Regions from separate parts of the Microbacterium sp. Z6_144 genome, predicted to be linked through region 1. Evidence: predicted binding sites of a transcription regulator. Region 1 holds the regulator's gene; each other region holds the start of a gene.

Region 1 (9,920 bases):
GCACAGGGTCGGCGGCGCCGGCGATGACCTGCGCGTTGCCGGGCCCGACGGTCAGCTCCGTCAGGCCGTTGAATTCGCTGACCACTCCGGTCACGCGGACGGTCTGCCCGAGCGCGACCTCCGAGACCGCCTGCGGCGCGAACACGAACACCGCGGTGGACGCGGTGTGCGTGGCGAGATCCAGCGCGCCGCCGGTGCCGGGGGTCTGAATCACGTAGCCGTTGAAACCGCCCGTGGGGTAGTGCGCCGTCACAACACCCTCGGTCGTCACGGTCTGACCCACGAGCGGACTCGACGGTCCTGTGCCCTGGATGCCGGCGATCGTCACGACCGCCGGGTCCGTCGGCGTGGGCTCAGGTGCGGGTTCGGTGGGTGTGGGGTCCGGGGTCGGCTCAGGGCTGGGTGCGGCGGCCCCCTGCGAGTTCCGCGGGGTGGGGGTGCCCGCGGTGAAGTCCGCCGCGTTGACGGCGGTGTTGGTGTGCGCCGCATCCCGCGAGACGCTCGTCGTGTTCGTCGTCCCCGTCGCGGGGGTGCCCGCCGCGGGAGTGGCGTTCGATCCCCACGCGACGTAGTCGACGACGTTCGCCGCATCCGGGCCGCTGACCGCCGTGGTGTCGGACGCGAGGGCCACCTTGCCCGCGGTGCCCCCGAGCGCCAGCGACCCGGTGGCGTCCGGCGTCGGCAGCGGCGTCGTGCCGCCGTCCCCCGCAGCGAGTTGAACGAGGAAGTGGCCGCCTGCGGCGATGGTGCCCGTCAGCGGGAACTGCTGGGAGAACGCGCCCGTGGCGGAGGCGTACTGCAGCGTCCAGCCCGTCAGCGCCGCCGGTGCGTCGCTGACGTTGACCAGCTCGACGAAGTCGTGGGTCAGGGTGGCGCCGTTGTTGCCGCCACCGCCGTACACCTCGTTGATGACCACCGGGGCATCCGGGCTCACCGCGGCCGTGGCGGGAACGCCGAGACCGACCGCGCCGAGCGACAGCGCGCCGACGAGCGCGGCCGACAGCAGGGAGCGGATCGTCCCCCTCCGGTGGGAGTCACGCAGAACCGGGACCGAGGGATGCGTCGTCACAGACTCTTCTCCGAGATTCTGAGCGCACGCGAGCATCGCGATGCGCCCGGGGTGGGCACCGTGGGGAGGTCGGGGGGACCTGCCTCCGATCATAGGGACGGCCGCGGACACCGGGTTTCCGGGGTGTGAACAGTCCGTTCCCGGCATCGAAATGATGCTCGTCGGCGGGTTGCCCGCGCCTGGGTTCGGAGATGGGCGGCGCCCCCTACGATGGCGGCATGCCGCACGTCTCCGCGCACATCGACGATATGCCGGGGTCGGGCGTACGCCGGATTCTGGAGATCGCGCTGCGGCGGCCTGGGACGATCATCCTGTCCGTCGGCGAGCCCGGGGAGGCCGTCGCGGAGCGGATCCGCGCGGCCGGCGCGCAGGCGTGGACGGATGGTGCGACCCGCTACACGCCCAACGGCGGCATCCGGCCGCTCCGCGAGGCGATCGTCGCCAAGCTCGCACGCGAGAACGGCCTGGATGTCGACGTCGAGCAGGTCTGGGTCACGGTCGGTGGAACGCAGGCGCTGCACCAGGCGATGACGCTCGTCCTCGCGGCCGGGGACGAGGTTCTCCTTCCCGATCCGGGTTACACCACCTTCACGATGAGCGCCCACATGCTGCAGGCGCGACCCGTGCCCTACCGGTTGGAAGCCGCGCGGGGCTTCGCCCCCGACTCCGACGCGCTCGAGCGGCTGGTCACGCCCCGCACCCGGGCGATCGTGATCAATTCGCCCTCGAACCCGCTCGGGGTGACCTACGCGCCCGAGCTCATCGCCGACCTCGTCGCGTTCGCCCGCCGGCACGACCTGTGGCTCATCAGCGACGAGGTGTACGAGCGATTCACGTGGGGATCCCCGCACGCCAGCGCGGCGACCTTCGACACCGACGGGCGCGTGCTCACGGTGTTCTCGACGTCGAAGACCTACGCCATGACCGGCGCGAGGGTCGGATGGCTCGTCACCCCGCCCGAGATGACCGAGGTGATGCTGCGCGTGCAGGAGGCGGCGATCAGCTGCGTCAACACCGCCGCGCAGTACGCGGCCCTGGCGGCGCTCTCCGGGCCGCAGGACGGCGTCGAGGAGGCCGGCGCGCACTACGCGGAAAACCTCCGAGCCGCCACAGCCGTGCTCGACGAGCGCGGATTCACGTATCTCGAGCCCAGCGGCGCCTTCTACCTCTGGATCGACATGTCCCACGCGACCGAGGGGAACGTCGCTGCGTGGTGCGAACGATTCCTCGACGAGCGTGGCGTCGCCGTCGCGCCGGGGTCGGCCTTCGGAGCATCCGGGGAGGGCTGGATCCGCGTGTGCGTCGCGAGCGACCGCGAGGAGCTCGTCGAGGGCGTCCGGCGTCTGCCCATGCCTGCCGCCGCGCGCCCGTAGAATCAAGGGGACATGTCACCCCTCGCCCTGCAGCCTCTCGCGCCGTCCGCGACCCCGCCCGAGCTGATCCGCAACTTCTGCATCATCGCCCACATCGACCACGGCAAGTCGACGCTGGCCGATCGGATGCTGGGGATCACCGGCATCGTCGCCGACCGCGACATGCGCGCGCAGTACCTCGACCGCATGGACATCGAGCGCGAGCGGGGCATCACGATCAAGAGCCAGGCGGTGCGCATGCCGTGGGCCCTCAGCCGGGGTGATGGCACGACCGAGACCTACGCGCTCAACATGATCGACACGCCCGGACACGTCGACTTCACCTACGAGGTGAGCCGGTCGCTCGCCGCCTGCGAGGGCGCTGTCCTGCTGGTGGATGCGGCGCAGGGGATCGAGGCGCAGACGCTCGCCAACCTCTACCTCGCGCTCGAGAACGACCTGCACATCATCCCGGTGCTCAACAAGATCGACCTGCCCGCCGCCGACCCCGACAAGTTCGCCGCCGAGCTCGCCGGCCTCATCGGCGGCGACCCCGACGACGTGCTGCGGGTCAGCGGGAAGACGGGGCAGGGTGTCGAGGAATTGCTCGACCGCATCGTCGCCGACATCCCGGCGCCCCAGGGCAAGCCCGAGGGCCCCGCCCGCGCGATGATCTTCGATTCGGTGTACGACGCCTACCGCGGCGTCGTCACCTACGTGCGCATGGTCGACGGCAAGCTCGGGCCGCGCGAACGCATCCAGATGATGTCGTCCAAGGCCACGCACGAGCTGCTGGAGATCGGCGTATCGAGCCCCGAACCCGTCCCCACCCAGGGACTGGGCGTGGGGGAGGTGGGCTACCTCATCACGGGTGTGAAGGACGTGCGCCAGTCCAAGGTCGGTGACACGATCACCACGCACCGCAAGCCCGCCACCGATGCACTCCCCGGCTACACCGACCCGAAGCCGATGGTGTTCTCGGGCATCTACCCGATCGACGGCAGCGACTACGCCGAGCTCCGCGAGGCGCTGGACAAGCTCAAGCTCTCCGACGCATCCCTGCAGTACGAGCCCGAGACCTCCGTCGCCCTCGGATTCGGGTTCCGTGCCGGGTTCCTCGGCCTGCTGCACCTCGAGATCATCACCGAACGCCTCTCGCGCGAGTTCGGCCTGGACCTCATCACGACCGCCCCATCGGTGACGTACGAGGTGACGACGGATACCGGCGAGACCGTGACGGTGACCAACCCGAGCGAGTACCCGGATGGCCGCGTGGCCTCGGTGTCCGAGCCGGTCGTGAAGGTCGGCATCCTGCTGCCCAAGGACTACGTCGGCACCGTCATGGAGCTCTGCCAGGGACGACGCGGAACGCTGCTGGGCATGGATTACCTCAGCGAGGACCGCGTCGAGCTGCGGTACACCATGCCGCTCGGGGAGATCGTGTTCGACTTCTTCGATCATCTGAAGAGTCGCACCCAGGGCTACGCGAGCCTCGACTACGAACCCGCCGGATCTCAGGAGGCCGACCTGGTCAAGGTCGACATCCTGCTCCAGGGCGAGAAGGTGGATGCGTTCAGCTCGATCGTGCACCGGGAGAAGGCCTACGCGTACGGCACGCTGATGACCGAGCGGCTGCGCAAGCTCATTCCGCGCCAGCAGTTCGAGGTGCCCATCCAGGCCGCCATCGGCGCGCGCATCATCGCCCGTGAGAACATCCGCGCGATCCGCAAGGACGTGCTCGCCAAGTGCTACGGCGGTGACATCACGCGCAAGCGCAAGCTCCTCGAGAAGCAGAAAGAGGGCAAGAAGCGCATGAAGATGGTCGGCCGGGTCGAGGTCCCCCAGGAGGCGTTCATCGCGGCGCTCTCCGGCGACGTCGACGGCAAGTAGCCGTTCCCCCTCCTCCGCACCCGAATCCCCGAGAATCCACCCGCGCGGCGAGAATCCCGCAGCCGGCCGGATTCTCGCCGGGCCACCGGATTCTCGCGGAGGCGATGGCGGCCGCGCGGCGGCTCGGGCGCAACGCACGGAAAGCCGAAGTACCCTGGACTCATGCGCCGTGGGACCTTTCGAGACGAGACGGTCGACTACGCCGCCGTGGGGGGCACGCAGGCGTCCGATCTGATGCAGTACCCGCCGGAGCGGTCGATTCCGGCCGAGGAGAGCTGGCGGATCGGGAGTGGCCAGGAGCGCTTCGCCGGGGCCAGCGAGGCGCTGCTGTCGTGGTCGGCGCAGCGTGAGGGCGGCCTCACGCTCACCGACGTGCGCCCCGCTCAGGGACCGATGTACACCGGCGTGGGGTATGACGCCGAGGGGAACCCGGTCGCTCCGAGCCGGCTCGAGACCGACCAGCACTTCGACGCCGACGGCACCCCGTTCGTCGCCCCCGGGACCACCGTGCGCCTGCGCGGTCGCGTGAACCGGATGAGCGCGGAAGGCGAGCTGCGCGTCATCTCCGTGATCGAGGAGCCACGACGGGTGGGGTTCACCCTCGGAACCGTCGGCGAATCCGTGGTCAGCGGGGAGGAGTTCTTCCTCCTGGAGTGGCGCGACAACGACGAGGTCTGGTTCACCGTCCGCGCCTTCGACGCCCCCGCCGCGCTCGTGTACCGCCTCTACCCGCGTCTCGTCCGCCACCGCCGGCGTGAGCTCTTCCAGCGATACCTGCGCGCCATCTCCCCGCTGTACGCGACGTCCCGCTGATGGGCGCTGCCCTTCCCCTCGGCGATCCCGCTCCCCTCGACGGGGCACTGCCCGCGGACATCCGTACCGATCCGGCCGTCGACTTCGGCGTGTATCTGCACGTGCCGTTCTGTCGTGTGCGCTGCGGCTACTGCGACTTCAACACCTACACCGCGTCCGAACTGCGCGGGGCGCGGCAGGACCAGTACGCCGACACGCTCGTGCGGGAGATCGACCAGTCCGTGGGCGTCCTCGCCGCGACGGGCCCGCTGCGGCCGGCCTCGACGATCTTCTTCGGCGGCGGCACACCGACGCTCCTGCCGCCCGGTGACCTGGCGCGGATGCTGGGGGGAGTGCGCCGGGCCTTCGGGGTGGCCGACGGAGCCGAAGTGACCGTCGAGGCCAATCCCGACACCGTGACCGATGCGGTCGCGAACGAGCTGGCATCGGCCGGGGTGACCCGGATGTCGATCGGCATGCAATCGACCCGCCCGCACGTCCTCGCGGCCCTCGATCGCACGCACAACCCGGCCAATGTCCGCACCGCGGTCGCCGCGGCCCGAGCCGCCGGGCTCGACGTCAGCGTCGATCTCATCTACGGCACCCCGGGCGAGTCGCTCGAGGACTGGCGGCTCTCGCTCGAGGAGGCGATCTCCCTCGAACCCGATCATCTCTCCGCGTACGCACTCATCGTCGAGGACGGCACGCGGCTCGCGCGGCAGATCCGGCGCGGCGAACTCGCCCAGCCCGACGACGATCTGCAAGCCGACATGTACGAGCTGGCCGACGATCTGCTCGGTGCCGCCGGACTCGAGTGGTACGAGGTCTCCAACTGGGCGCGCACCCCGCAGCACCGCTCCCGGCACAACCTCGCCTACTGGCGCGGCACCGACTGGTGGGGTTATGGCCCCGGTGCGCACAGCCATGTCGGCGGGATGCGGTGGTGGAATGTGCGCCACCCCGCCGCCTACGCGGCGCGGCTCTCGCAGGGGGCATCGCCCGCGGCCGGGCGCGAGCGTCCCGATGCCGAAGCGCAGCGGCTCGAGGCCGTGCTGCTGCGCTCGCGCATCCGCGAGGGGATCCCCGTCGCGGAGTTGCTCGCAGAGGGCCGGCACGCCGTCGCCGGGCTCGTGGCGGACGGCCTCGTCGAGGGCGCCGACGCCGTGCGCGGGCGCGTCGTGCTGACCAGGCGGGGCCGGCTCCTCGCCGACGCCGTCGTCCACACGCTCACCCAGTGAGCCTCAGGCTGAGATCCGGCCTCATCCGCTAGAATTGGCACTCAACGACAACGAGTGCCAACGGTCGCGGGGGAGGGGTGCCATGGTCACGGAACGCGGGCTCCAGGTGCTGCGAGCCATCGTGCAGGACTACGTCGATACGCATGAGCCGGTAGGCAGCAAGGCGATCGTCGATCGCCACGCCTTCGGGGTGTCTGCGGCCACCATCCGCAACGACATGGCGTTGCTGGAAGACGAAGACCTCATCGCCGCGCCGCACACATCGTCCGGACGCGTGCCCACCGACAAGGGGTACCGCGTCTTCGTCGACCACCTGGCGGACCTGCGGCCCCTCTCCCAGGCCCAGCGCGCGGCGATCGCGTCGTTCCTCGGCGACTCCGGAGATCTCGACGATCTGCTCGGGCGCACGGTGCGCGCCCTCACCCGGCTGACCGGGCAGGTGGCGATGGTGCAGTATCCGTCGTTCGCCACCGCGAATGTGACGCACGTCGAACTGGTGGGTCTCGGCGGTGGGCGGATGCTCGTGGTCGTCGTCACCGACACCGGACGTGTCACCCAGCGCATCGCCTTCTCCCGGGAAGAGCCGAGCGACGCCGATCTCGTGCAGCTGCGCGCTCGGATCGGAGCCCTGCTGGTCGGCCGATCGGTACGCGACGGCGCCGAACGACTGGGCGGGCTCCTCAGCGAAGCGCCGCCGACCGGTGGCGGCCTGGACGCGATGGCGTACCCGATCCTGCGTGTCCTCGCCGAAGAGCTCGAGGAATTCCGTCAGGACCGTCTGGTCATGGCTGGGGCGGCGACGCTGGCGCGCCGCGAATCCGACTTCCGTGGCAGCATCTACCCGCTCCTGGAGGCGATCGAGGAGCAGGTGACGCTGCTGCGCCTCATGAGTGAGATGGTCGCCGACGATCAAGGCCTGTCGGCGAGCATCGGGCGCGAGAACGAGCCGTTCGGGCTGCCCGAGGCATCCGTGCTCATCGGCCACTACGACGCGCCGGCCAGCGGCGCCCGCGTGGGCCTGCTCGGCCCCACGCGGATGGACTACCCCTCAAACCTCGCGGCGGTTCGCGCCGTCGCGCACTATCTGACCCGGATGCTCGAAGAGGACGAGAACGGCCGCTGAGGCGCATCCGGTCTTCGAACGGTCCCGCTGTACGCGGGCAGGAAGGCGATTGTGGCTGACCATTACGAGGTCCTCGGCGTCGCGCGCGACGCGTCTGCGGACGACATCAAGCGCGCCTACCGGCGGCTTGCGCGCGAACTCCACCCCGACGTCAACCCCGGCGAGGGTGCGGCCGAACGATTCAAACTCGTCACACACGCGTACGACGTGCTGAGCGATCCGGACCAGCGTCGCCGCTACGACATGGGCGGCGACTCGAACCCGTTCGGGGGTGCCGGGGGCGCGGCGGGGTTCGGCGGGTTCAGCGACATCTTCGAGACGTTCTTCGGCGGCGCCGGCGGCGGAGGCCGGGGCGGGCGTCCCCGGTCTCGCCGTGAGCGCGGTCAGGACGCCCTGGTGCGCGTCACGCTCGAGCTCGGCGATGTCGTGTTCGGAGTGCACCGCGACCTCGACGTCGACACGGCCGTGCTGTGCGAGACCTGCCAGGGGTCGTGCTGTCAGCCCGGTACGTCGGAGGTGACGTGCGACATCTGCCACGGCACCGGAAACGTGCAGCGCACCGTGCGGAGCCTCCTCGGCAACGTCGTCACCTCTCAGCCCTGTGCCACGTGCCAGGGTTACGGGACGACCATCCCGTACCCGTGCGCCACCTGCCAGGGGCAGGGACGCGTGCGCGCACGCCGCACGGTGTCCGTCGACATCCCGGCGGGGGTCGAGACCGGCCTGCGCCTGCAGATGCCCGGGTCGGGTGAGGTCGGCCCCGCGGGTGGCCCCAACGGAGATCTCTACCTGGAGATCAACGTCGCCCCGCACGAGGTGTTCAGCCGAGAGGGCGACGACCTTCTGGCGACCCTGGAGGTGTCGATGCCCGACGCGATCCTGGGCACGGAGACGAAGATCGAGGCGCTGGACGGCGAGGTCGAACTCGAGGTGCGCCCCGGTGTGCAGTCCGGCGACGTGCTCACGATCAAGGGCCGTGGCGTCACCCCGCTCCGGGGAACGCAGCGCGGCGACCTGCGCGTGGGCGTGCACGTGGTCACACCCACCCGGCTGGACGCGAAGGAACGGGCCCTGATCGAGGAGTTCGCGCGCCGCACCAAGTCGCCGTCTCCGCATCTGGCCGAATTCCACCAGGGACTGTTCTCGAAGCTGCGCGACCGCTTCCGGAACGGCTGAGCCGTGGCGCTGCACTTCCTGGCCGAGGGTGCCTCCGACGCGCAGCCCGGCGACGACGTGGTCCTCAGCGGCACCGAAGCGCATCACGCCGCGAACGTGCGGCGTCTGCGGGCGGGCGAGACGGTGACCGTCGGCGACGGGCGCGGCACGTGGCTCGAGGGCGCGGCCGCGGCGGTGTCGGCGCGGGAGGTCGTCGTGCGCGTGGCGACCCGGACCGAAGTCGCGGCGCCTTCACCGACCCTCACCCTCGTCCAGGCCCTCGCCAAGGGCGACCGGGACGAGCTGGCGGTGCAGGCGGCGACCGAGCTCGGCGTCGACCGCATCATCCCGTGGCAGGCCGAGCGCAGCATCTCGCGGTGGGACGGCAAGGTCGACAAGGCTCTCACCCGGTGGCGGACGATCGTGCGCGAGGCCGCCAAACAGGCCCATCGCGCGTGGCTTCCCGAGGTGGCTGACCCTGTCGACACAGCCGCACTGACCCGGATGACCGGGTCGATGCGGATGCTGGTGCTCGAACCCTCCGCATCCCGTGCGCTGACCGGCCTCGACCTGCGTGCCGGACAGCGTGATATCGCCGTGGTCGTCGGCCCGGAAGGCGGCGTCTCCCCGGCGGAGCTCAGTGCCCTCTCGACCGCGGGAGCGGAGCCGGTGCGGCTGGGGGCGACGATCCTGCGCACGTCGACGGCAGGCGCGGCCGCCCTGTCGGTGGCCAACGTCGCCCTGGGGCGCTGGTGATCGCCCGCCTGGGCGTGGTGCCCCGTCGATAGACTGGATGAATGACCGAACCGTCGATCTTCACGCGCATCCTCCAGGGCGAACTCTCCACGGAGATCATCGCGGAGACGGAGAACGCATTCGCGATCCGCGACATCGCCCCGCAGGCACCCGTGCACCTGCTCGTGATCCCCAAGACCGCCCAGTACCGCAACGTCGTGGAGCTGGCCGCCGGCGACCCCCAGCTGCTGGCCGAACTCGTGGGTCTTGCCAGCTCCGTGGCAGCGGAGAACGGCGGGGGTGACTTCCGGCTCGTGTTCAACACCGGTCCGGGCGCCGGGCAGACCGTCTTCCACGTCCACGCCCACGTGCTCGCGGGCGATCTCGATGAAAAGAGCCTCGGTGGCCGATGATTCCGGCATGATCGTCGACCGCGTGTACGCGGATGGCGTGGCGATGGTACAACTCCTGGGCCCCCAGGATCGGCTCCTCCGCGTCGTGGAGAAGGAACACCCCGACGTGGATGTGCTCGTCCGCGGCAACGAGATCACCCTGACCGGCCTCGC
Region 2 (9,920 bases), 610 kb from region 1:
CGGACGATGTTCGCCCCGGTCGCCTCGTCACCCACGAGGCTCGTGAGGGCCTCGGTGGCGAACGCGATCTTGCCGGCCTGGATGAGCGCGACGCCACCGCCGGGGACGATGCCCTCCTCGACGGCCGCCTTCGCGTTGCGAACGGCGTCCTCAATGCGGTGCTTGCGCTCCTTGAGCTCGACCTCGGTGGCCGCCCCCGCCTTGATGACGGCAACGCCGCCGGCGAGCTTGGCGAGGCGCTCCTGGAGCTTCTCGCGGTCGTAATCGCTGTCGGTGTTCTCGATCTCGCGACGGATCTGGGTCACGCGACCCTCGATCTGCGCGGTGTCACCGGCACCCTCGATGATGGTCGTCTCATCCTTGGTGATGATGACCCTGCGCGCACGACCGAGCAGGTCGACCGTGGCGTTCTCGAGCTTGAGGCCCACCTCTTCGGTGATGACCTGGCCGCCGGTGAGGATCGCGATGTCCTGCAGCTGCGCCTTGCGGCGGTCGCCGAAGCCGGGAGCCTTGACGGCGACCGACTTGAAGATGCCGCGGATCTTGTTGAGCACGAGCGTCGCGAGAGCTTCACCCTCGACGTCCTCAGCAATGATGAGGAGCTCCTTGCCCTCCTGGATCACCTTGTCGACGATCGGCAGCAGGTCCTTGATGTTCGAGATCTTCTGGTTCGCGATCAGGATGTAGGGGTCTTCGAAGACCGCTTCCTGGCGCTCCGGGTCGGTCACGAAGTACGGGTTGATGTAACCCTTGTCGAAGCGCATACCCTCGGTGAGCTCGAGCTCGGTGCCGAAGGTGTTCGACTCCTCGACGGTGACGACGCCTTCCTTGCCCACCTTGTCGATGGCCTCGGCGATCAGCTCGCCGATCGCAGGGTCAGCGGCAGAGATCGATGCCGTGGCAGCGATCTGCTCCTTGGACTCGACCTCCTTGGCGCCGGCGAGGAGCTGGTCGGTGATGGCCTTGACGGCCTTCTCGATGCCCTTCTTGAGCGAGATGGGGTCGGCGCCGGCTGCGACGTTGCGCAGTCCTTCGCGAACGAGCGCCTGAGCGAGAACGGTAGCGGTGGTCGTTCCGTCACCGGCGACGTCGTCGGTCTTCTTGGCGACCTCCTTGACCAGCTCGGCGCCGATCTTCTCGTAGGGGTCGTCGAGCTCGATCTCCTTGGCGATCGAGACACCGTCGTTCGTGATCGTGGGGGCGCCCCACTTCTTCTCGAGCACGACGTTGCGACCGCGCGGGCCGAGCGTCACCTTGACGGCGTCGGCGAGGATGTTCAGGCCACGCTCGAGACCGCGGCGGGCCTCTTCGTCGAAAGCGATGATCTTTGCCATATGTGTGTCGTCCCTCCAGGACGGAGCTATCAGTCTGTTAGCACTCAATAAACACGAGTGCTAACTCATTCTGGCACTCGACCCATGCGAGTGCAAGCTGCCGCACCCGCGGGTCGTCTCCGTCCTGCCCGCGGCGGTGGCCGCGAGGAAAGAGAGCGAGGCGGCATCCCGCGGCGACTCCGGGCACCGTTGCCGGGGTGGAGTCATCGCGCGATGCCGCCTCGAAAGGGGCGCCGGGACGGACGCGTCAGACGACGCGAACCGACTCGGCCTGTGGGCCCTTCTGGCCGGCGCCGACGGTGAACTCCACCGTCTGCCCCTCCTCCAGAACCCGGAAGCCGGTCATATCGATGTTGGAGTAGTGGACGAAGACGTCCTGTCCGTCACCGGAAGTGATGAAACCGAAACCCTTCTCCGCGTTGAACCATTTGACGGTGCCTTGGGCCATGCTCTTCTCCTGATGGTGTGGGACGACCGTCATCGTATCCACCACGTGCAGCGTCGCGGCCCCTGGTCGGGCAAGTTTTGACACGGCCGCATCCAACTGTTTACTCCCCGGAAACACGGGGCTCGGGGCCTACTCGGAGGGTTCAGGGATGCGGTCGAGTCCCAGCACCACCGTGAGCTGCCGGGCGGCCTCGTTCGCCTCTGTGTCGGGGTCGTCCAGGGGGAGGTATTGGTCGCTCAACGCGATCTCCGCGCCGCCGATGGCCTCGGCCAGTCCCAGCGCCGCGGCCTCGTCCTCCTCGAACGGGTAGTACACCGTCGTCACCGGGAAGTCGTCGACCCCGGCGGCTCCGGCGGACACGATCTCGGCGGCCCAGCCCGCGGCGACCACGGTGTCGCGGATCTGGGATGCGAGTCCGTCCTGCGGCGTGGCGTTGAGAACGAGCACCGGCACCGTCGTGTCGACCACGGGCTCGACGACGGGAAGCGGTGACGTCGTGGGAACCGGCTCGGGCGCGAACGAGATCCGCCCGCTCATCAGCAGCGAGCCGAAGATCCCGGCCACGAGGAGGATGACCGTTGCGACGACGGCCCACAGGAAGATGATGCCGCCGCGCAGGCGCGGATTCTCGGCGCGATGGGCACCGACCCGGCCCGTGTCAGGGGCGAGCTCGTCGAATCGGTCTCGCGGGTACGTCGTTCGCGCCACCCCCCGATGCTAACCGCGAGTGCTGAGGATGGCCGTGCGCCGGGCCCGGACGGAGGCGCGCTCATCCCGGACCCGGCGAAGGCGACGCACGAGGAGCGGATCGTGCTCGAGGGCCTCGGCCGTGTCGATCAGGCGGCCCAGCAATTGGTAGTAGCGCGCGGGCGGCATCGCGAACTCGGCCCGGATCGCCTCTTCCTTCGCTCCCCCGTGCCGGCGCCACTCCGCCTCGAAGGCGAGGAGGGCTCGATCGCGGTCGGAGAGAGGCACGCCTCCACGTTAAGCCTGCGGGCGGGCAGGTGCCGGGAGCCACTCCACGAAACCGCCGAGGGGATCCACCGCCGCGAGGATGGCGCCATCCAGCGCCAGGGCGAAGCCGCCCGGCCACGGGTCGGGGACCGAGCTCCAGCCCTCGTGCAGCCCTGGGTCATCCATCGTGATCCACCGGCCGGCGGCGCGCGCCGCGTCGATCACCGCGCCCCGCCGGGCGCGCGGGATGTGGGCCAGCACACCCGGGGTCGTGACGACCAGGGTCGCGTCGCGGGGGGCTGCGGCGGCGACCTCGGCCAGGACGGACGCGGCGTCGCCGGCGGTCAGCGCGGGCGGGTCGGCGGCGACCACGTCCAGCGCGGCCTCGACCCGCTCGGCCCGCCCCGTCTCCCCGGGCCAGACGAGGCCGGTCAGCCACGCACGGTCGCGCGGGTTCCGCGCATCCAGCGGCGACAGGTCGATGCCGGCGCGCCACACGATGCGCGGCAGGTGCAGCCGAGGAGGCTCCCCCGTGAGGCGGCTGGTGAGGACGACCGAGCTCGCGCCGTCGGCGGGGTCGAGCGCGAGCATCCCCTCCCCGGTGGCGTAACGGTAGGAGTAGCGGTCGGGATACAGGCACAGGCCCGCGCTCGCGCCCACTTCCAGCAGCGCGATCGGCCCCTCGATGAGGCTCAGCGCCGGAAGGAGCGCGGCGCACCGCAGCGGTTCGTTGGTCTGCAGGCTCCGAGCCGCGCATTCGGCGACCACCCGGTCGGCGTGCCCCTGCAACCACGCGGCCCACTCCGGGTATCCGCTCTCCGGTGCCCCCAGCATCCGCGTCACCGCGAACACCAGCGGCGGCTGGCGGTGGGTGTCCGGGATGCGCGCGAGAACGGCCGCGGTCTCGGGGTCGGCAGCCACCCCGGCAGCCCACTGGCCGTACAGCACGGAACGTCCCGGCGCTTCCTCTCGTGCGAAGCGGTCGTAGCGCCCCGTCACCGCGGCGACGGCATCGGCATTCACTCCGGCATTATCCTCGGGCGGCGCCAGCAGTGCACAGGGTCGGGTTGAATGGAGGAGGAGAGGAAGATCCCATGAGCTATTCCGTGAACAAGACCGACGAAGAGTGGCGTGCCGAGCTCGACCCCGAGAAGTACGCCGTCCTGCGCCAGGCCGGCACCGAGCGGGCATGGACCGGCGAGCTTCTGGACGAGGAGCGCGCGGGTCTGTACACGTGTGCGGCGTGCAACGCCGAGCTGTTCCAGAGCGGCACGAAGTTCGACTCGCACTGCGGATGGCCGAGCTTCTACGAGTCGGTGCGCCCCGAGGCCGTCGAGCTCATCGAAGATCGCAGCCACGGGATGGTACGCACCGAGGTGCGGTGCGCGGCATGCGGCTCGCACCTCGGCCACGTGTTCCCCGACGGCTTCGGAACCCCCACCGGAGACCGCTACTGCATGAACTCCCTCGCACTGAACTTCTCCCCCGAGTCCCCGGCGTGACCACCCCCACGCCTCCTCCTCCCGACGCCGCCGACCCGTCGCGCGGCGCCTCCGGGCGCGGGGGCGCGGCGCTCCAGGCCGTTCGCGCCCGCCGGTCGTGGTCGCGGGTGACCGACGACGCGCCCACCCGCGCCGAGCTGGAGTCGCTCGTGTCCGCGGCCGCGCGGGTCGCCGACCACTCGTCCCTGCGGCCGTGGCGTCTCATCGAGCTGCGCGGAGCCGACCGGGAGCGCCTCGGCCGCGCCATCAACAAGAGTCTCCGCGAGAAGGGCTCATCACCCAAACCGCTGCGCGCCCCGCTTCTGCTCGCCGTCGTCGTGAGCTACCGCAAGAGCGAAAAGGTTCCCCGGTGGGAGCAGGAGGCCGTCGCCTCCGGCGTGGCGCACGTGCTCAGCCTGCTGCTGGATGAGGCGGGGTGGGGCGTCATCTGGCGCAGCGGCCACTACACCCGCAGCAAGGCCGTGGCCAAGGCGCACGGCCTGGACAAGAACGAGGCCCTCCTGGGCTGGCTCTACGTCGGCGGCAAGCCCGACACGACGCGGCTCGGGCCGCGCAAAGAGGTCGACGCGAGCGCGCTCATCACGCGCATGCCCGAGCGCGGCCAGGGCGCGAAACACTCCGCCGCGGTCGACCCGACTTTGCTCTAGCCGGACGGCCTCCGCCGCCACCCCACGACGATCGCCACCCCCGCCAGCGCGATGGCGACGCCGGTGAGCGCGACGGGTAACGGCGGTCCGGACGGTGCCGGCCAGAACGCGTCGAGGACGACCGACGTCGCCAGCAACCCCACGACCGATCCGAGTCCGAGCAGAAGCACCCCGGTGACCCGCACGACCGCGGCCGACAGGAAGATGTACACCGCTCCGACCGCGCCCCCGAGATAGAGCCACGGATCCACCACCAGGGTGCGCGGCGCCCCGTCGAGGAGGATGTGCACGGATGCGGCGACCGCGAGCGCCAGCGTGCCTCCCAGGAAGTTCACGAGAGTGGCGATGAGCGGGTTTCGCACCCGCTGATTCAGGCGGCCGTTGGTGGCCTGCTGCCACGCGATGCCCGCACCGGCCAGCAGCGGAAGGAGCAGCATCCAGAGCGCCGGCGCGCCGGTGACCCCCGCGAGGCACACGACGACGCCGGCCACGGCCAGGCCGCCACCCACCACGCGCGGCACCGTGACGGCGACCACTCCCCCGGGACCGTAACCCAGGCGGTCCAGGATCAACCCGTGGATCGTCTGGCCCGCGACCACGCCGACCGTGAAGAGGGCGACGCCGATGGTGGCGACGGTGAGGCCCTGGGTCGCGACGGTGAGTGCTCCGGCGAACCCGCCCAGCAGCATCCATGCCGGCACCTGCCCGCCGCGGATGCCTTGAATCAGCCGCGCGAGACCGGCACGCCCCGAGGGGAGCGCGGCGGTGATGATCGCGACGATCGCCAGGCCCGAGGCGAACGAGATGACCGCGGCGGTGTACCCGTCGTCGATCGCGTCGCCGAGCGACCCGTTGATGCGGGCCTGCAGTGCCGTGAGCACCCCGACGGCGACGGCGGCGGCCACCGCGACCCCCAGCGGGATGCGTCGAGTCGGTCCGGTACCTTCGCGCGACGCCACCCGCCCGATGTTACGGTCCGCCCGCACCCGCGAAAAACCACGTTCCGGACGAGAAACGGCGCGGCGCGGTCCGTCTCGTCCGAAATGCCGTTTCTCGGCGGGGGATGCAGCGTGGAGCCGACTGCGGGACTCGAACCCGCAACCCCCTAATTACAAGTTAGGTGCGCTACCAATTGCGCCAAGCCGGCAGAGCGCCCATTCTATCGGGACGCCCGGGGCCGGTTACGGTGCGGGCGTCGACGTGGCAGGGGCCGACGGCGTCGGCGAAGGAGTGCGGTAGTACGCGTCGCTGGCGACGGTGAGGACGAACTGGGCGAACTCCGTCGGGTCCTCCGTCGCGCCGACGTACTGCACGCCGTTCACGAGGATCATCGGAGTCGCGGTGAGGGGCACCCCGTCGGTGTCGGGGATCCGGTCCAGCGCGCGGTCGGTGGCCGCTCGCGCCCAGGAGGCGAACGAGCCCTCCTCGATGCAGTTGCGAACGACCTTGTAGGCGGAGACGCCCGTGGCCTGTGCGAGCTCGGCCAGCTGCTCGTCGGTCAGGCCGTCGGAGTCGATGTCGGGCTGCTCCCGCAGCAGCTGGTCGTTGAAGGCGAAGAACGTGTCGGGCGAATACGTCGCCACGCACGCCGCAGCGCCGGCCGCTCGCAGGGAGTACTTGGTGCCGTTGGACTTGGAGGTCAGCATCGCCACCGGGTAGTAGGTCAGCGTCGCCGCGTCGGCACTCACCCACTTCTTGAGCTGCTCGGCGTTGGCCATCTGGAATTCGCGAGCCTCGGTGGAGAGGTAGTCCACGTAGACGCGGATGTCGACCGCGCGCGTGTCGCTGGGCGTCGGGGTGGGCGCCGGCGCCTCGGCGGGCGGCGCTTCGGCGGGCTCCGCCTCCCCGTCGCCGGTCGATTCGTCCACGCCGGAGCTCCCGGGGTCGGCGACATCGGTGACGGCGGTGATCGCGAACCCGTCGTCATCCGCGTTCCCCGGTTCGATGAGCGGGCGCGGACCCATCTCGGCGAAGGCCCAGATGATGGCGGCAGCGGCCGCTCCGAGGACCGCCAGACCCGCTGCGCTCAGCAGCACACCGCGCAGCACGCGGACGCGCGACTGCTTGGCGTGCACCTGCTGCGCCTTCTCGCGCACCGCCTCTCGGCGGTCGCGCGTGGCAGGCACCTGTGGTGTCTCGTCGGTCGACATGGAACCTTCTGAACGGATGACGGTGGCCGGAGATCCGGCGGGCCGCACGGGTAACGCGGCCAGAATCCGATGCTAGCCAGGCAGCCTGGGAAAAGCCCAGACAGAACCCCCGCACACCTATACTGAGGATCGCGCCCGATGGCGGGCGTGCGGGCTGGCCCCCGCTCATCCATCACTACGGATCGTCCGGCACGTACCTGCCGGTGAAGGAGAAGAAAAAATGGCGTCCGTCACCTTTGACAACGCAACCCGCCTGTACCCCGGGGGCACTCGTCCCGCAGTCGACAAGCTGAGCCTCGAAGTCGCCGATGGCGAGTTCCTCGTTCTCGTCGGCCCCTCCGGATGCGGCAAGTCCACGTCGCTGCGGATGCTGGCCGGCCTCGAAGAGGTCAACTCCGGCCGCATCCTGATCGGTGACCGCGACGTCACCGACATCCCGCCGAAGGACCGGGACATCGCGATGGTGTTCCAGAACTACGCGCTGTACCCGCACATGACCGTCGCCGAGAACATGGGCTTCGCCCTGAAGATCGCCGGCGTCGGCAAGGAAGAGCGGGCCGCGCGCGTGCTCGAGGCCGCCAAGCTCCTCGACCTGGAGGAGTACCTGACGCGCAAGCCCAAGGCGCTCTCGGGTGGTCAGCGTCAGCGTGTCGCGATGGGCCGCGCGATCGTCCGTCAGCCGCAGGTGTTCCTCATGGACGAGCCGCTGTCGAACCTCGACGCCAAGCTGCGCGTGCAGACGCGCACGCAGATCGCGTCGCTGCAGCGCCGCCTCGGCGTCACGACGGTCTACGTCACGCACGACCAGACCGAAGCCCTCACCATGGGCGACCGCATCGCGGTGCTCAAGGACGGCATCCTGCAGCAGGTCGGAACGCCCCGCGACCTGTACGAGAAGCCGAACAACGTCTTCGTCGCCGGCTTCATCGGCTCCCCCGCCATGAACCTGTTCTCCGCCGACCTCGCCGACGGTGGCGTGCGCTTCGGTGACGAGGTCGTGGCACTGGACCGTGACACCGTCGGCCGCGCCAACGGCAGCCAGGTCACCGTGGGTGTGCGCCCCGAGGACATCATCGTCGGCCCCGCCGACGGCCGCGGCTTGTCGGTCGTCGTCGACCTCGTCGAGGAACTGGGCGCCGACGGCTACCTCTACGGCCACACCGAGATCAACGGCAAGCGCGCCGATCTGGTGGCACGCGTCGACGGCCGGCGCCACCCGAACGCGGGCGACACGGTGACCCTGGCCGCCGGCGTCGGTCACGTGCACGCGTTCGACATCGAGTCGGGAGAGCGTCTGAACGACAAGCCGGTCGTCTCCGCCTGATCGATCTGTCACCGCGCGGCGCGGGTAGCCTTGGGGCTGCCCGCGCCGCGTCTGTTTCTCCGGGAGGTTCCGTGCCCGATTCGCTCAGCATCACTGCCAGCTCCGTCGACCCCGGCCTGCTGTCCCTGCCCTGGTCGACGCCGCTGGCGGAGTGGCCGAGCAGCACGATCGTGTACCTGCCGAAGGGCATATCCCGCCACCTCGTGCGCTTCGCGAACCTCTCCGGACGGGTCGTGGCGATCAAGGAAACCACGCACGAAATGGCCCGGCGCGAGTACGACATGCTCGGCAACCTGCACCGGCTCGCAGCGCCCTGCGTCGAGCGCGTCGCGGTGATCGACGGACGGACGGATGCCGCGGGCGAGCCGCTCCCCGCGGCCCTCGTCACGGCGCACCTGCGGTTCTCGCTGCCGTACCGCGCACTGTTCACGCAGGTGCTGCGGCCCCACACCGCCACGCGCCTGGTGGACGCCCTCGCGGTGCTGCTGGTGCGCCTGCACAACGTCGGGTTCTTCTGGGGAGACGTCTCGCTGTCGAACACCCTCTTCCGACGCGACGCCGGCGCGTTTGCCGCATACCTCGTGGATGCGGAGACCGGTGAGCTCCACGAGGGCGGCCTGACGCGCGGGCAGCGCGCACACGACCTCGATGTGGCCCGCACCAACATCGCCGGCGAGATCATGGACCTGGAAGCCGGCGGTCGCCTGGAGGGCGGCATCGACGCCGTGCAGATCGCCGACGGACTTCTGTCGTCCTACTACTCGCTGTGGGCGGCGCTCACCGACAGGGAGAGCTTCGCCGTGGACGAATCGTGGCGGCTCACCGAGAGGGTCCAGCGCCTCAATGCGCTCGGTTTCGACATCGGTGAGATGTCGATCCAGACCACGTCCGACGGGACGCACGTGTCGATCCAGCCCAAGGTGGTGGATGCGGGACACCACCAGCGGCGGCTGCTGCGGCTCACCGGGCTCGACGTCGAGGAGAACCAGGCGCGCCGGCTGTTGAACGACCTGGATGAGTTCCGTGCCCGGGTCAGTCGCCTCGGCGACGACGAGGAGCGGGTCGCGCACGAGTGGTTGACGCGCGTGTTCGAGCCGATCGTGTTGGCGATCCCGTTCGACCTGCGCGCGAAGCTCGAACCGGCCGAGGCGTTCCACCAGGTGCTGGAGCACCGCTGGTACATGTCTCAGGCGCGGGGCCGGTCGGTCCCGATCGCCGAGGTGCTGACGTCGTACATCGACGATGTGCTGCGGCACCGCCGCGACGAGGCGACGGTGATGGGACCCCCCACCGACAGCCTCTCCGTGCCGGTCGCCACGGGCATGATGCCCCTCGTGGGTGAGGACGAAGACGACGACGACGAGGACGACGAGGAGACGGCGGTCGACTGGCGCGATCTCGTCTGAGAGAAGCGCCGGGCCGGTCAGTACCCGACGGCGAACCGCTCCCGCGAGTGCTTGGGTGTCTCGATCTCGTCCAGGATCGCCACCGCGAGGTCGGGGCCGGAGATGAACGAGTCGCCCTTGTCATCCACGACGCGCACGTCGCCGCCATCGCGGTA
Region 3 (9,920 bases), on a different contig from region 1:
GGGTGACGTGGTCGTGCTCACCGGCGGGCTCGGCGCGGGGAAGACGACCCTGACCCGCGGCATCGGCGCGGGCCTCGGCATCCGCGGGCCGGTGCAGAGCCCGACCTTCGTTCTCGCGCGGACCCACCCGTCGCTGGTCGGAGGTGCACCGCTCGTGCACGTGGATGCGTATCGCCTCGGGTCGGCGGCCGAACTCGACGACCTCGACATCGACGTCGCGCACTCCGTCGTCATCGTGGAGTGGGGTCGCGGCATGGCCGACCGCCTCGCCGACGCGTGGTGGGAGGTCGAGATCACGCCGCAGACCGGCGGGCGTGGGCTCGACTCGGCCTGCGGCACGATCGCCCGCCACACCGCCGAACTCGACGACGACGCCCCCCGCACGGTCACCATCTCCCGCCGCCCCTAACCCCGCCGCGTTCCTGTCGCGGGTTCCCGGTCCGGGTCCGATGCGGGGGATGGATGGGGGCTTGGGGCGCTTCCGGGTGGGGTTTGGGGCGCGACCGGTGCTTCAGGGCGCGCAGTGCGCGCCGCCGGGTGCGGGATGTGCCCCCAACCCGCGGGGAGCTGAGCCGGATGCCTGGGGGCGCTGGTCGGGGGCGCCGGTCCAGGGGCCGCCGGTAGGGGGCCGCCGCCAAAGGGGCGCCGAGGGAGGCGGGACGCACGGCCGCCACCGGACGCGCACCGGATTACGCTGGGAGGGTGTTCCTCGGCATCGACACCTCCCTCGGCACGGCCGTCGCCGTCGTCCACGCCGACGGCTACGTCGAAGCCGAAGCATCCAGCGAGAATCCGCTCGGCCATGCCGAGGTGATCGGCGAGCTGCTCGCGCAGGTGGATGCGGCGGGGCTCACGCACGTCGCGGTCGGCATGGGTCCGGGGCCCTTCACCGGCCTGCGGGTCGGGATCGCGGCCGCGCGCGCCTTCGCCCTCGGCCGCGACCTGAGGGTCGTCCCCGTGGTCAGCCACGACGCCGTCGCGCTCGGAATCCTGATGGACGCGGCCCTGACCGGCGCCCCCGAACCCGACCGGTTCGCGATCGTCACCGACGCCCGGCGGCGCGAATTCGCCTACACGGTGTACGTCGGGCTCGGGGATGACGGCCTCCCCGTCCGCGATACCGAGCCGGCGTTGATCCGCCGTGACGAGCTCGACGCGCGTCTGAGCGAGCTCGGCGCGACCCGGCGGGACGCGGCATCCGTGCCTGCGGCGATGGTCGCGCTCGCGGCAGCCCGCGCGGTCGCGACCGGGCGCACGATCGGCCCCGCCGAGCCGCTTTACCTCCGCACCCCCGACGTCACCCTCGGCCACACGCCCAAGAAGGTGCGCACGTGAACCTCCGCGCCGCCGACCTCTCCGATCTCGACGCGATCATGGTGCTCGAGCGGGCCTCGTTCCCCACCGACGCGTGGAGCGAGGCGATGATGCGCGAGGAGTTGTCCTCGCGCCACGGTTGGTACGTCGTGGCCGAGGAAGCCGGCCGCCTCGCCGGGTACGCGGGGCTCCGCGCGCCGAAGGGGGCGAAGGACGCCGACATCCAGACGATCACGATCGCCGAGGGCTTCCGCGGACGCGGCCGGGGGCGGATGCTGCTCACCGCGATGCTCGAGGAGGCCTCCCGCCGCGGGGTGCGCGAGGTGTTCCTCGAGGTGCGCGCCGACAACCCGGTCGCCCAGGCGCTGTACGCGTCGGAGGGCTTCACCGAGGTCGGCCGCCGCCCCCGGTACTACCAGCCCGACGGTGTCGACGCGCTCGTGATGGCGCTCGACCTCACCGGGTGGGCGCACGCCCGGGTCGCCGCAACGTCGGAGAATCGCACCAAGATCGGAGGATCCGGGCAGGATGCTCCGACATCGGGTGCATCCTCCGACATCGGGGCCGCCGCCGGCGGGCTGACGCCGCTCGGCGGAGCCGGAGTGACATGCGACGCGCGGACGGGGTGGTGCACGTGAGCGACGGACCGCTCGTCCTGGGCATCGAGACCAGCTGCGACGAGACCGGCATCGGCATCGTGCGCGGGCGGACGCTCCTGAGCAACACGATCGCCTCGAGCATGGCGGAGCACGCCCGATACGGCGGCGTGGTACCCGAGGTCGCCGCGCGGGCGCACCTGGAAGCGCTGCGGCCGTCGATCGAGGCGGCGCTGGCCGAAGCATCCGTCCGCCTGCACGAGCTCGACGCGATCGCGGTCACGAGCGGGCCGGGGCTCGCGGGTGCGCTCATGGTCGGGATCGGCGCGGCCAAGGGGCTCGCCGTCTCCCTCGGCAAGCCCCTGTATGCGGTCAATCATCTCGTCGGGCACATCGCCGCCGACATCCTCGACGCCGATGCCGGACCCCTGGAATACCCGACGGTGGCGCTGCTGGTGAGCGGCGGCCACACGTCGCTGCTCCTCGTCCGCGACCTCACGAGCGACGTCGAGCTGCTCGGGGAGACGGTCGACGACGCCGCTGGTGAGGCGTTCGACAAGGTGGCCCGCATCCTCGGGCTGCCCTACCCCGGCGGTCCCGAGATCGACCGTGCCGCAGCCTCCGGCGACCCGCGCGCCATCCCGTTCCCCCGCGGGCTCTCTCGCGCGTCGGACATGGAGCGGCACCGGTACGACTTCTCGTTCTCGGGCCTGAAGACGGCCGTCGCGCGGTGGACCGAGCAGCGCGAAGCCGCCGGCGAGACCGTGCCGGTGGCGGATGTCGCTGCATCGTTCCGCGAGGCCGTCGTGGACGTGCTCGTGACCAAGGCCCTCGACGCATGCGCGCGACACGACGTGCCGCGACTGCTCCTGGGCGGCGGTGTCGTCGCCAACCGCCGGCTGCGCGACGTCGCGCTCGAACGTGCCGCAGCCGCGGGCGTGAGCGTGCGGATCCCGCCGCTGCGGCTGTGCACCGACAACGGTGCGATGATCGCCGCGCTCGCGGCCGAGCTGATCGCCTCGGGCCGCCGTCCGTCCACGATCGCATTCGGGGCGGACTCGACCCTGCCGGTCACCGAGATCCAGGTCGCCGAGGAGGCCGCCGGATGAGCGACGTCGCGCCCGGCCGCGCTCCGCGCAGCGCCGACGAACCCGACGCCCGGCCGATCGAGGAGAGCGCGGAGGCCGCGGTGCAGCCGGCGGCAGCCCCGGACCTCCGGGGCGTGGATGCTGCGCTCGACACGCCACCGGCGACTCTTCACCCACCCGTGGTCGAGCCGCCGTCGCCCGACGTGATCGTCGCGCCCGCGGCATCCCGTATCCCCGGCGCCGCGCGCGAGGGCTATCGCGAGCTCCCGACCGCTCCGGTGATCGTGGCGGCGGAAGGACCCGTCGAAGGGGAGCACCTCGAGTGGGCGCCTCCTCCGGCACGGCGACGCGCGCGGGTCGGTCCGTGGGCGCTCGGGCTCGCAATCGTCGCCCTGACGGCATCGATCTTCGTCGGGTGGATGCTGCCGGCCGGCGTCGCCGGCGTCGTCGTGGCGATCATCACCCTGTGCCGGGCGGGGGAGTCCCGGGCGATCGGGGTGTGGGCGCTGGTGCTGAGCCTCGTGTCGATCGTGTACAGCGCCGGGTGGCTCGTGTGGGCGATGCCGCAGCTTTCCCTCTCCTGACCCGCGCTTGCCGCCTGACCCGCACTTCCCGCCTGACCCGCGCTTCCCTCTCCTGACCCGCGCTTCCCTCCGGACCGACGCGTCGCGACGGCTCAGGAGACGCGGTCGGCCAGCACGGCGAGCCGGCGCTTGCCGACCCGCGTGAGGATCAGCGTCGCCGAGTCCTCGCCGCGCAGGCCGAGCTTCGTGCGCAGCACCGCGGGGTCGATATCCACGCCGCGCTTCTTGATCTCCAGCGTTCCGATCCCACGCGCGCGCAGCACCCGGGCGAGCGCCCGGGTTTCGAACGGCACCTCCTCGCGCACGCGGAAGGACGACACGAACGGGCTCGTCAGTGCCTCGTCGGAGGTGAGGTAGGCCATGCCGGGCGCGAGCATCCCGGCGTGGAGCGCCCGGGCGACGTCGCCGATGAGCCGGGCCCGGATGACCGCGCCATCGGGTTCGTGCACGTACGCCCCGAGCGTCCGCACCGGTTCGTCCTCCGTGTCGGCGCCCGCCGTGAGCTCCCACGCATCGTCCCCGCGGGTCACCAGCGCCGCGCGGCGCACGCCGTCCCGCGCGAGCGCACCCGTCCACAGCACGAGCTCGACCGTCGATCCGTCGGCGCTCACCCACTGCGCTTCGGCATCGGCGGGGATCGCGTCGCGGTCGAACGCCGGGCCGAGCTTCATCCCGCCGGGCATGCGCGCCAGAACCCCGAAGGCCCACTCGAGCGGGGGCGAGTAATCTCCGGCGCCGACCCGCACCGTCTCGGTGTGCCCCGCCGTGCGCCGCGCGGGGTCCAGCCACACGGCCTCGACGCCCGCCAGATCGGATGCCTCGGCGCTGCCGTGCTGCACCGTCACCGCGTCGCCGAACGGGGCGAGGTTGTACGCGGCGATCGCGGCGGTCACCTCGTCGGCGTCGACGGCGAGCACGCGGAGGCCGAGCGCGGCGAAGCCCAGGGCATCGCCGCCGATGCCGCACCCGAGGTCGGCGACGCTCTCCACGCCCGCGGCACGGAACCGTCCCGCGTGGCGCGCCGCGACCGACAGCCGCGTGGCCTGTTCGAGCCCGGCGCGGGTGAACAGCATCCGCTCGGCGAAGTCGCCGAACTTCGCGCGGGCCCGTGCACGCAGCCGTGCCTGCCCGACCACCGCGGAGACCAGGTCGGGGGAATGCCCTGCCGCCCGCAGCCGAGAGACGGTCCGGGCGACCTCGGCGGTGGAGGTGATCTCGCCGGCCTCGTCCAGCAGCCGAAGCCCCTCGCCGGTGAGCAGCGCCGTCAACTCCGCCATGTCCACCACCCCACCCTAGGCGCGACCCTCAGTCGTACGGAGTTGGCACTCGCGTTGCGGGAGTGCCAACTCTTTCCGTACACTGGCGTTAGCACTCGCCATGCGTGGGTGCTAACGAGTCTTCTGTACCGAAGCGTCAAGAAAGAAGAGGTAGACCGTGTCGGTTTCCATCAAGCCGCTCGAGGACCGCATCGTCATCCAGCAGGTCGAGGCAGAGCAGACCACCTCCAGTGGTCTCGTCATCCCTGACACTGCCAAGGAGAAGCCCCAGGAGGGCGAGGTCGTGGCCGTCGGGCCGGGCCGCATCGACGACAACGGCAACCGCGTCCCGCTGGACGTCGCCGTCGGCGACCGCGTCATCTACAGCAAGTACGGCGGTACCGAGGTCAAGTTCGGTGCCGACGAGTACCTCGTGCTCTCCGCGCGCGACGTGCTCGCCGTCGTCGTCCGCTGACGCCACAGCTCTCACCGGAAGGCCCCGGATGCTTCGGCATCCGGGGCCTTCCGCGTTCCCGGCGGGCGTTCCCGGCCGAGGAGCGCGGCATCCGGCGCTCGCCGTCGGCATCCGACCGTAGGCTGGGGGAGTGGATCGGACGACGCCCAGCACCCCCGCCGCATCCACCGCCTCGGACGCCCGGGAGAGGCTGCTCGGCGTCGGCTACGCGTTCGCCGCCTACCTGCTGTGGGGCGTCCTTCCGCTGTACTTCGTCGCGCTCCTGCCGACCGGTCCGTGGGAGCTCGTCGCCTGGCGGATCGTCCTGTCGCTGGTGTTCTGCGTCGTGCTGCTCGCCGTCACCCGCGCGTGGCGGCCCCTGCTGGCGATCATCCGGCAGCCGCGTCTGCTCGGCTTGACGGCGCTGGCCGGCGCCCTGATCTACGTCAACTGGCAGGTGTACGTCCTCGCGACCCTCACCGGCCACGTCGTGGAAACGAGCCTCGGATACTTCATCAACCCGCTCGTGACGGTCGTGCTCGGGGTCGTCGTCCTCCGCGAACGCGTGCGGGTCACGCAGTGGGTGGCGCTGGGCATCGCGGCGGTCGCCGTCGGGGTGATCGTCGTCGGATACGGCGCGTTCCCGTGGATCGCGCTGGGCCTGGCGTTCTCCTTCGGGCTGTACGGCCTGGTCAAGAACAAGATCGGGGGTGCCGTCGACGCCGTCAGCGGGCTCACCCTGGAGTCGGCGTGGCTCACCCCCGTCGCGCTCGTGCAGCTGGCGATCGTCGGCGCCACGTCCGGTCTGACGCTGGCGACCGCCGGCGTCGGGCACGGCATCCTGCTCCTCCTGGCCGGCGCGGTCACCGCAATCCCGCTGCTGTTCTTCGCGGCCGGCGCCCGTCGCACGCCGCTCACCGTCATGGGGATGCTGCAGTTCGTGGCCCCGATCCTCCAGTTCTCGATCGGAGTGTGGGTGCTGAGCGAACCCATGCCGCTCGAACGATGGATCGGATTCGGTCTCGTGTGGGTCGCGCTCGTGCTGCTCACGATCGACTCGCTCCGCGCGGCGCGGCGCGGACGCCGCACCGCCTCCGACGTGGCTGACCTCACCTGAGCGCGGGTTTTCCGGCATCCGGACCCACCAGATAACGATTGGGTCCCGTTACACATCGTTAACGAACGGGAACCTCGACGAGACGCGCACGCCGTTAGGTTGGTCACAATCGACGCGGCGAAACCCGTTTCCCCGCGTTCCCGACTCATCAAGGAGCACTACATGAGCGTCCTTACACGTTCACGCACCACGAAGGCCATGGGGGGATTCGCCATGGTCGGCGCGGCTGCGCTCATCCTCGCCGGATGTACCGGTGGCGGCAGCACGCCCGAAGCATCCGAGGGGGGATTCGAGTTCCCCATCGACTGCGATGAAGCAGCACCTGCGTCGTACACGCCCGAGTACGTCGAGACGACCGGTGGTCCGGGGACTGACCTGACCTACACGATCGGTACAGCGCTCCCGGTCACCGGAAACCTCGCCTTCCTCGGACCGCCGGAGATCTCGGCCACCGACTTCGCCGCGTCGCAGATCAACGCCGCCGGCAAGGGCATCACGATCGACCTCATCCAGGGCGACTCGGGCGACACCGACAACAAGGCGTACGAGACCGAGATCCCGCGTCTGCTGGGCGAGGGAGCCACCGCCATCGTCGGTGCCGCATCGTCGGGCACGTCGCTGCAGTTCATCGACCAGGTGATCGCCGCCGGCGCCATCCAGTTCTCGCCGGCCAACACCTCGGCCGCCTTCACGGGCTACGAGGACAACGGCCTGTACTGGCGCACCGCTCCCTCGGACGTGCTCCAGGGCGAGGTGCTCGGCAACCTGATCGCCGGCGACGGCAACGAGACCCTCGGCATGATCGTGCTGAACGACTCGTACGGCACCGGACTCGCGTGCTTCACCAGGGATGCCTTCGAGGCGGCCGGTGGCGAGGTCGTCGCCGCGTCGCTGTACAACACGGGTGACACGAACTTCTCGGCCCAGGTCGAGGACGTTCTCGCCGCCGACCCCGACTCGATCGCCCTCATCACCTTCGAAGAGGTCACGACGATGATCCCCGAGCTGGTCGGCGCGGACTACCCGGCAGACAAGCTCTACATGGTGGACGGCAACCTCGCGAACTTCGGTGACGAGTTCGAGGAGGGAACCCTGGAAGGCACCAAGGGCACCTACCCGGCGGTCGACCCCGCGGCCATCGAGACGTTCCGCACCGAGCTGCAGGCGTACTGGACGGGTCAGGGTCAGCCTGAACTGGCCGACTTCACCTACGCGCCGGAGTCGTACGACGCCGTGGTCCTGCTCGCCCTGGCGGCGCTGCAGGCCGGCTCGACGGCGGGTCCGGATGTGGCGGCGAACCTGCAGTCCGTCTCGGGTGCCGACGGCGGCACGACCTGCACGACGTTCGCGGAGTGCGCCGACATCATCATCGCCGGCGAGACCGCGGACTACGACGGTGTCTCCGGGCCGATCACCTTCAACGAGGTGGGCGACCCGACCGAGGCCACGATCGGTGTCTTCGAGTACGGCGCCGACAACAACTACGAGTTCCTCAACATCGGCTGAGCGTTCCTGTAGCGGAAGGGCCCCGGTCTTCGACCGGGGCCCTTCTACGTGCCCGGAGGCCTCGGGGCCTTCGGGGGACGGCTTCTGCCCGCTCGCGCCGTCCCCAGGCGGCGGATGCTGTCCCCCGAGGTGAGCGACATCTCCTGCACAGGCACGGGCAGCGGGAGATTTCGCACCGGGGGCCCTGCCTGGGCGATCGCCCGCCGGCGCGCCCGGGATGCTGGGGTCCATGCCCGTGCCGCCGCGACCGCTGCCCGGAGTGCTGGGGGAGAGCTTCGGCGTCGCCGAGGCGCAGCGCGCCGGCGCGACAGCGAAGCGGCTGCGTGCGAGCGACCTCGAGGCGCCGTTCTGGGGTGTGCGTCGTCGCGTCGCCGACCCCGCGCAGCCGGACGACACTCCGCTGGCGCGCGCCCGCGCGACCCGAGCGCGTGTCATCCGGGATGCCGTCACGTTCGCGCCCCTCCTGACGCCCGGGGCGTTCTTCGCCGGTCGCACCGCCGCGGTCCTCCACGGCGCCACGGTCGCGCACGCGGAGCTCGAAGTCGCCGTGGTCGCGCCTGAACGGACGCCCCGCCGCCGCGGCATCCGCGGACGCACGGTCGCGCCGGCCTTCGCGAGCGTCAGGATGCTCGATGGGATGCCGGTGGCGAGCCCCGCAGCGACGTGGGCCATGCTGGGCGCCGAGCTGACGATGCACGAGCTCGTCCGGCTCGGCGACGAGCTCGTCCGCATCCCCCGCGACCGCTACGGCCGCCCGTGCCCGCACCTTCAGGTTGCGACGCCGGCGGAACTGCACGCCGTGACCTCGGCCGGTCGGCGCCCGGGTGCCGGCAGGCTGCGGTCAGCCCTCGCGAGCATCCGGGTCGGCAGCATGTCGCTGCTGGAGACCGACTGGCGCATCCAGGCGGAGGATGCGGGCCTCCCGGAGCCTGAGCTCGACGCCGAGATCCGAGATCCCGACGGCCGGCTCCTCGGCATCGCCGACGCCGCGTATCGGGCATGGCGGGTCCTCGTCGAGGTCGAGGGCGATCACCACCGTACCGATGCCGCACAGTGGAGCCGCGACATCCGCAAGCACTCCGACTATGTCGCCGCCGGCTTCGAGGTGGTGCGGATCACTCGCGCCCACATCCACGGCCCCGACCCGGTCGCACCCGGTCTGCTGCGGGGAGCGCTCCGCCGCCGCGGGTGGCGCTGCTGACCGTCCGCCGAGTCCTCGAGGGGACGACTTTCGTCGCCTCCCCGGGGCGCGAGGCGGCCGATCCCGTCCCCTGAACGGCGGCGAGGCGCGCGAGGCGCGCGAGGCGCGCGAAGCTCAGGCGCCGAGGGTTCCGAGGTAGAGCCCGATGACCTTGGGGTCGTTGAGCAGCTCGCGCCCCGTGCCGGTGTAGGCGTCGCGCCCCTGGTCCAGGACGTAGCCGCGGTCGCAGATCTGCAGGCAGCGGCGCGCGTTCTGCTCGACCATGATGGTCGTCACGCCGGCCTTGTTGATCTCCGAGACGCGCAGGAAGGCCTCATCCTGGCGCGAGGGCGACAGCCCGGCCGACGGCTCGTCGAGCAGCAGCACGTGCGGGTCCATCATGAGCGCGCGGCCCATCGCGACCATCTGGCGCTCGCCGCCGGAGAGGGAGCCGGCGCGCTGCTGCAGGCGCTTGCCGAGGTCGGGGAAGATCGAGGTCACGAAGTCCGTGCGCTCGGCCACGGACTTCGGGCTCTGGTAGGCGCCCATCTGCAGGTTCTCGGCGATCGTCAGGCTCGGGAACACGTTGTTGGACTGCGGTACGAACCCCACGCCCTTGGCGACGAGCTTGTTGGCCCGGAGCCCCGTGATGTCGTCTCCGTTGAGGGTCACCGTGCCCTCGCGCACCTTCACCTGGCCGAAGATGGCCTTGAGCATCGTGGACTTGCCGGCGCCGTTGGGGCCGATGATGCCGATCAGCTCGCCCTTCGCGGCGGTGAGGCTGGCCCCGTTGAGGATGTTGACCCCCGGGATGTAGCCCGCCAC

Evidence for each region. Region 1 encodes HrcA, which represses chaperone genes, less so after heat shock. Its sites were predicted from a motif close to TTNGCACTCGNNNNNNNCGAGTGCNAA; they were not measured.
Region 2: groL (chaperonin GroEL) is a predicted target of HrcA. The motif match lies at 1,372-1,398, and genes of this name have one in related genera.
Region 3: groES (co-chaperone GroES) is a predicted target of HrcA. The motif match lies at 4,902-4,928, and genes of this name have one in related genera.

Annotation. Positions count from the first base shown of each region.
Region 1 covers NZ_JBXVPT010000001.1:1,628,034-1,637,953, forward strand. Annotated here, with positions in the region: gene AC2DGY_RS07965 (ExeM/NucH family extracellular endonuclease) at 1-1,069, opposite strand, end outside; gene AC2DGY_RS07970 (pyridoxal phosphate-dependent aminotransferase) at 1,288-2,442, shown strand; gene lepA (translation elongation factor 4) at 2,455-4,311, shown strand; gene AC2DGY_RS07980 (DUF1990 domain-containing protein) at 4,474-5,124, shown strand; gene hemW (radical SAM family heme chaperone HemW) at 5,124-6,341, shown strand; gene hrcA (heat-inducible transcriptional repressor HrcA) at 6,424-7,464, shown strand; gene dnaJ (molecular chaperone DnaJ) at 7,516-8,640, shown strand; gene AC2DGY_RS08000 (16S rRNA (uracil(1498)-N(3))-methyltransferase) at 8,644-9,375, shown strand; gene AC2DGY_RS08005 (HIT domain-containing protein) at 9,417-9,767, shown strand; gene AC2DGY_RS08010 (PhoH family protein) at 9,742-9,920, shown strand, end outside.
Region 2 covers NZ_JBXVPT010000001.1:1,020,540-1,030,459, reverse strand. Annotated here, with positions in the region: gene groL (chaperonin GroEL) at 1-1,334, opposite strand, end outside; gene AC2DGY_RS05045 (cold-shock protein) at 1,582-1,782, opposite strand; gene AC2DGY_RS05040 (LytR C-terminal domain-containing protein) at 1,912-2,490, opposite strand; gene AC2DGY_RS05035 (DUF3263 domain-containing protein) at 2,500-2,757, opposite strand; gene AC2DGY_RS05030 (DUF2332 family protein) at 2,767-3,759, opposite strand; gene msrB (peptide-methionine (R)-S-oxide reductase MsrB) at 3,831-4,238, shown strand; gene AC2DGY_RS05020 (nitroreductase family protein) at 4,235-4,885, shown strand; gene AC2DGY_RS05015 (DMT family transporter) at 4,882-5,844, opposite strand; tRNA gene AC2DGY_RS05010 (tRNA-Thr) at 5,957-6,032, opposite strand; gene AC2DGY_RS05005 (DsbA family protein) at 6,067-7,035, opposite strand; gene AC2DGY_RS05000 (ABC transporter ATP-binding protein) at 7,256-8,359, shown strand; gene AC2DGY_RS04995 (DUF4032 domain-containing protein) at 8,431-9,765, shown strand; gene AC2DGY_RS04990 (NAD(P)-dependent oxidoreductase) at 9,783-9,920, opposite strand, start outside.
Region 3 covers NZ_JBXVPT010000002.1:559,444-569,363, forward strand. Annotated here, with positions in the region: gene tsaE (tRNA (adenosine(37)-N6)-threonylcarbamoyltransferase complex ATPase subunit type 1 TsaE) at 1-409, shown strand, start outside; gene tsaB (tRNA (adenosine(37)-N6)-threonylcarbamoyltransferase complex dimerization subunit type 1 TsaB) at 703-1,335, shown strand; gene rimI (ribosomal protein S18-alanine N-acetyltransferase) at 1,332-1,952, shown strand; gene tsaD (tRNA (adenosine(37)-N6)-threonylcarbamoyltransferase complex transferase subunit TsaD) at 1,922-3,019, shown strand; gene AC2DGY_RS14710 (hypothetical protein) at 3,016-3,582, shown strand; gene AC2DGY_RS14715 (class I SAM-dependent methyltransferase) at 3,675-4,865, opposite strand; gene groES (co-chaperone GroES) at 5,017-5,313, shown strand; gene rarD (EamA family transporter RarD) at 5,444-6,409, shown strand; gene AC2DGY_RS14730 (ABC transporter substrate-binding protein) at 6,572-7,915, shown strand; gene AC2DGY_RS14735 (hypothetical protein) at 8,145-9,116, shown strand; gene AC2DGY_RS14740 (ABC transporter ATP-binding protein) at 9,231-9,920, opposite strand, start outside.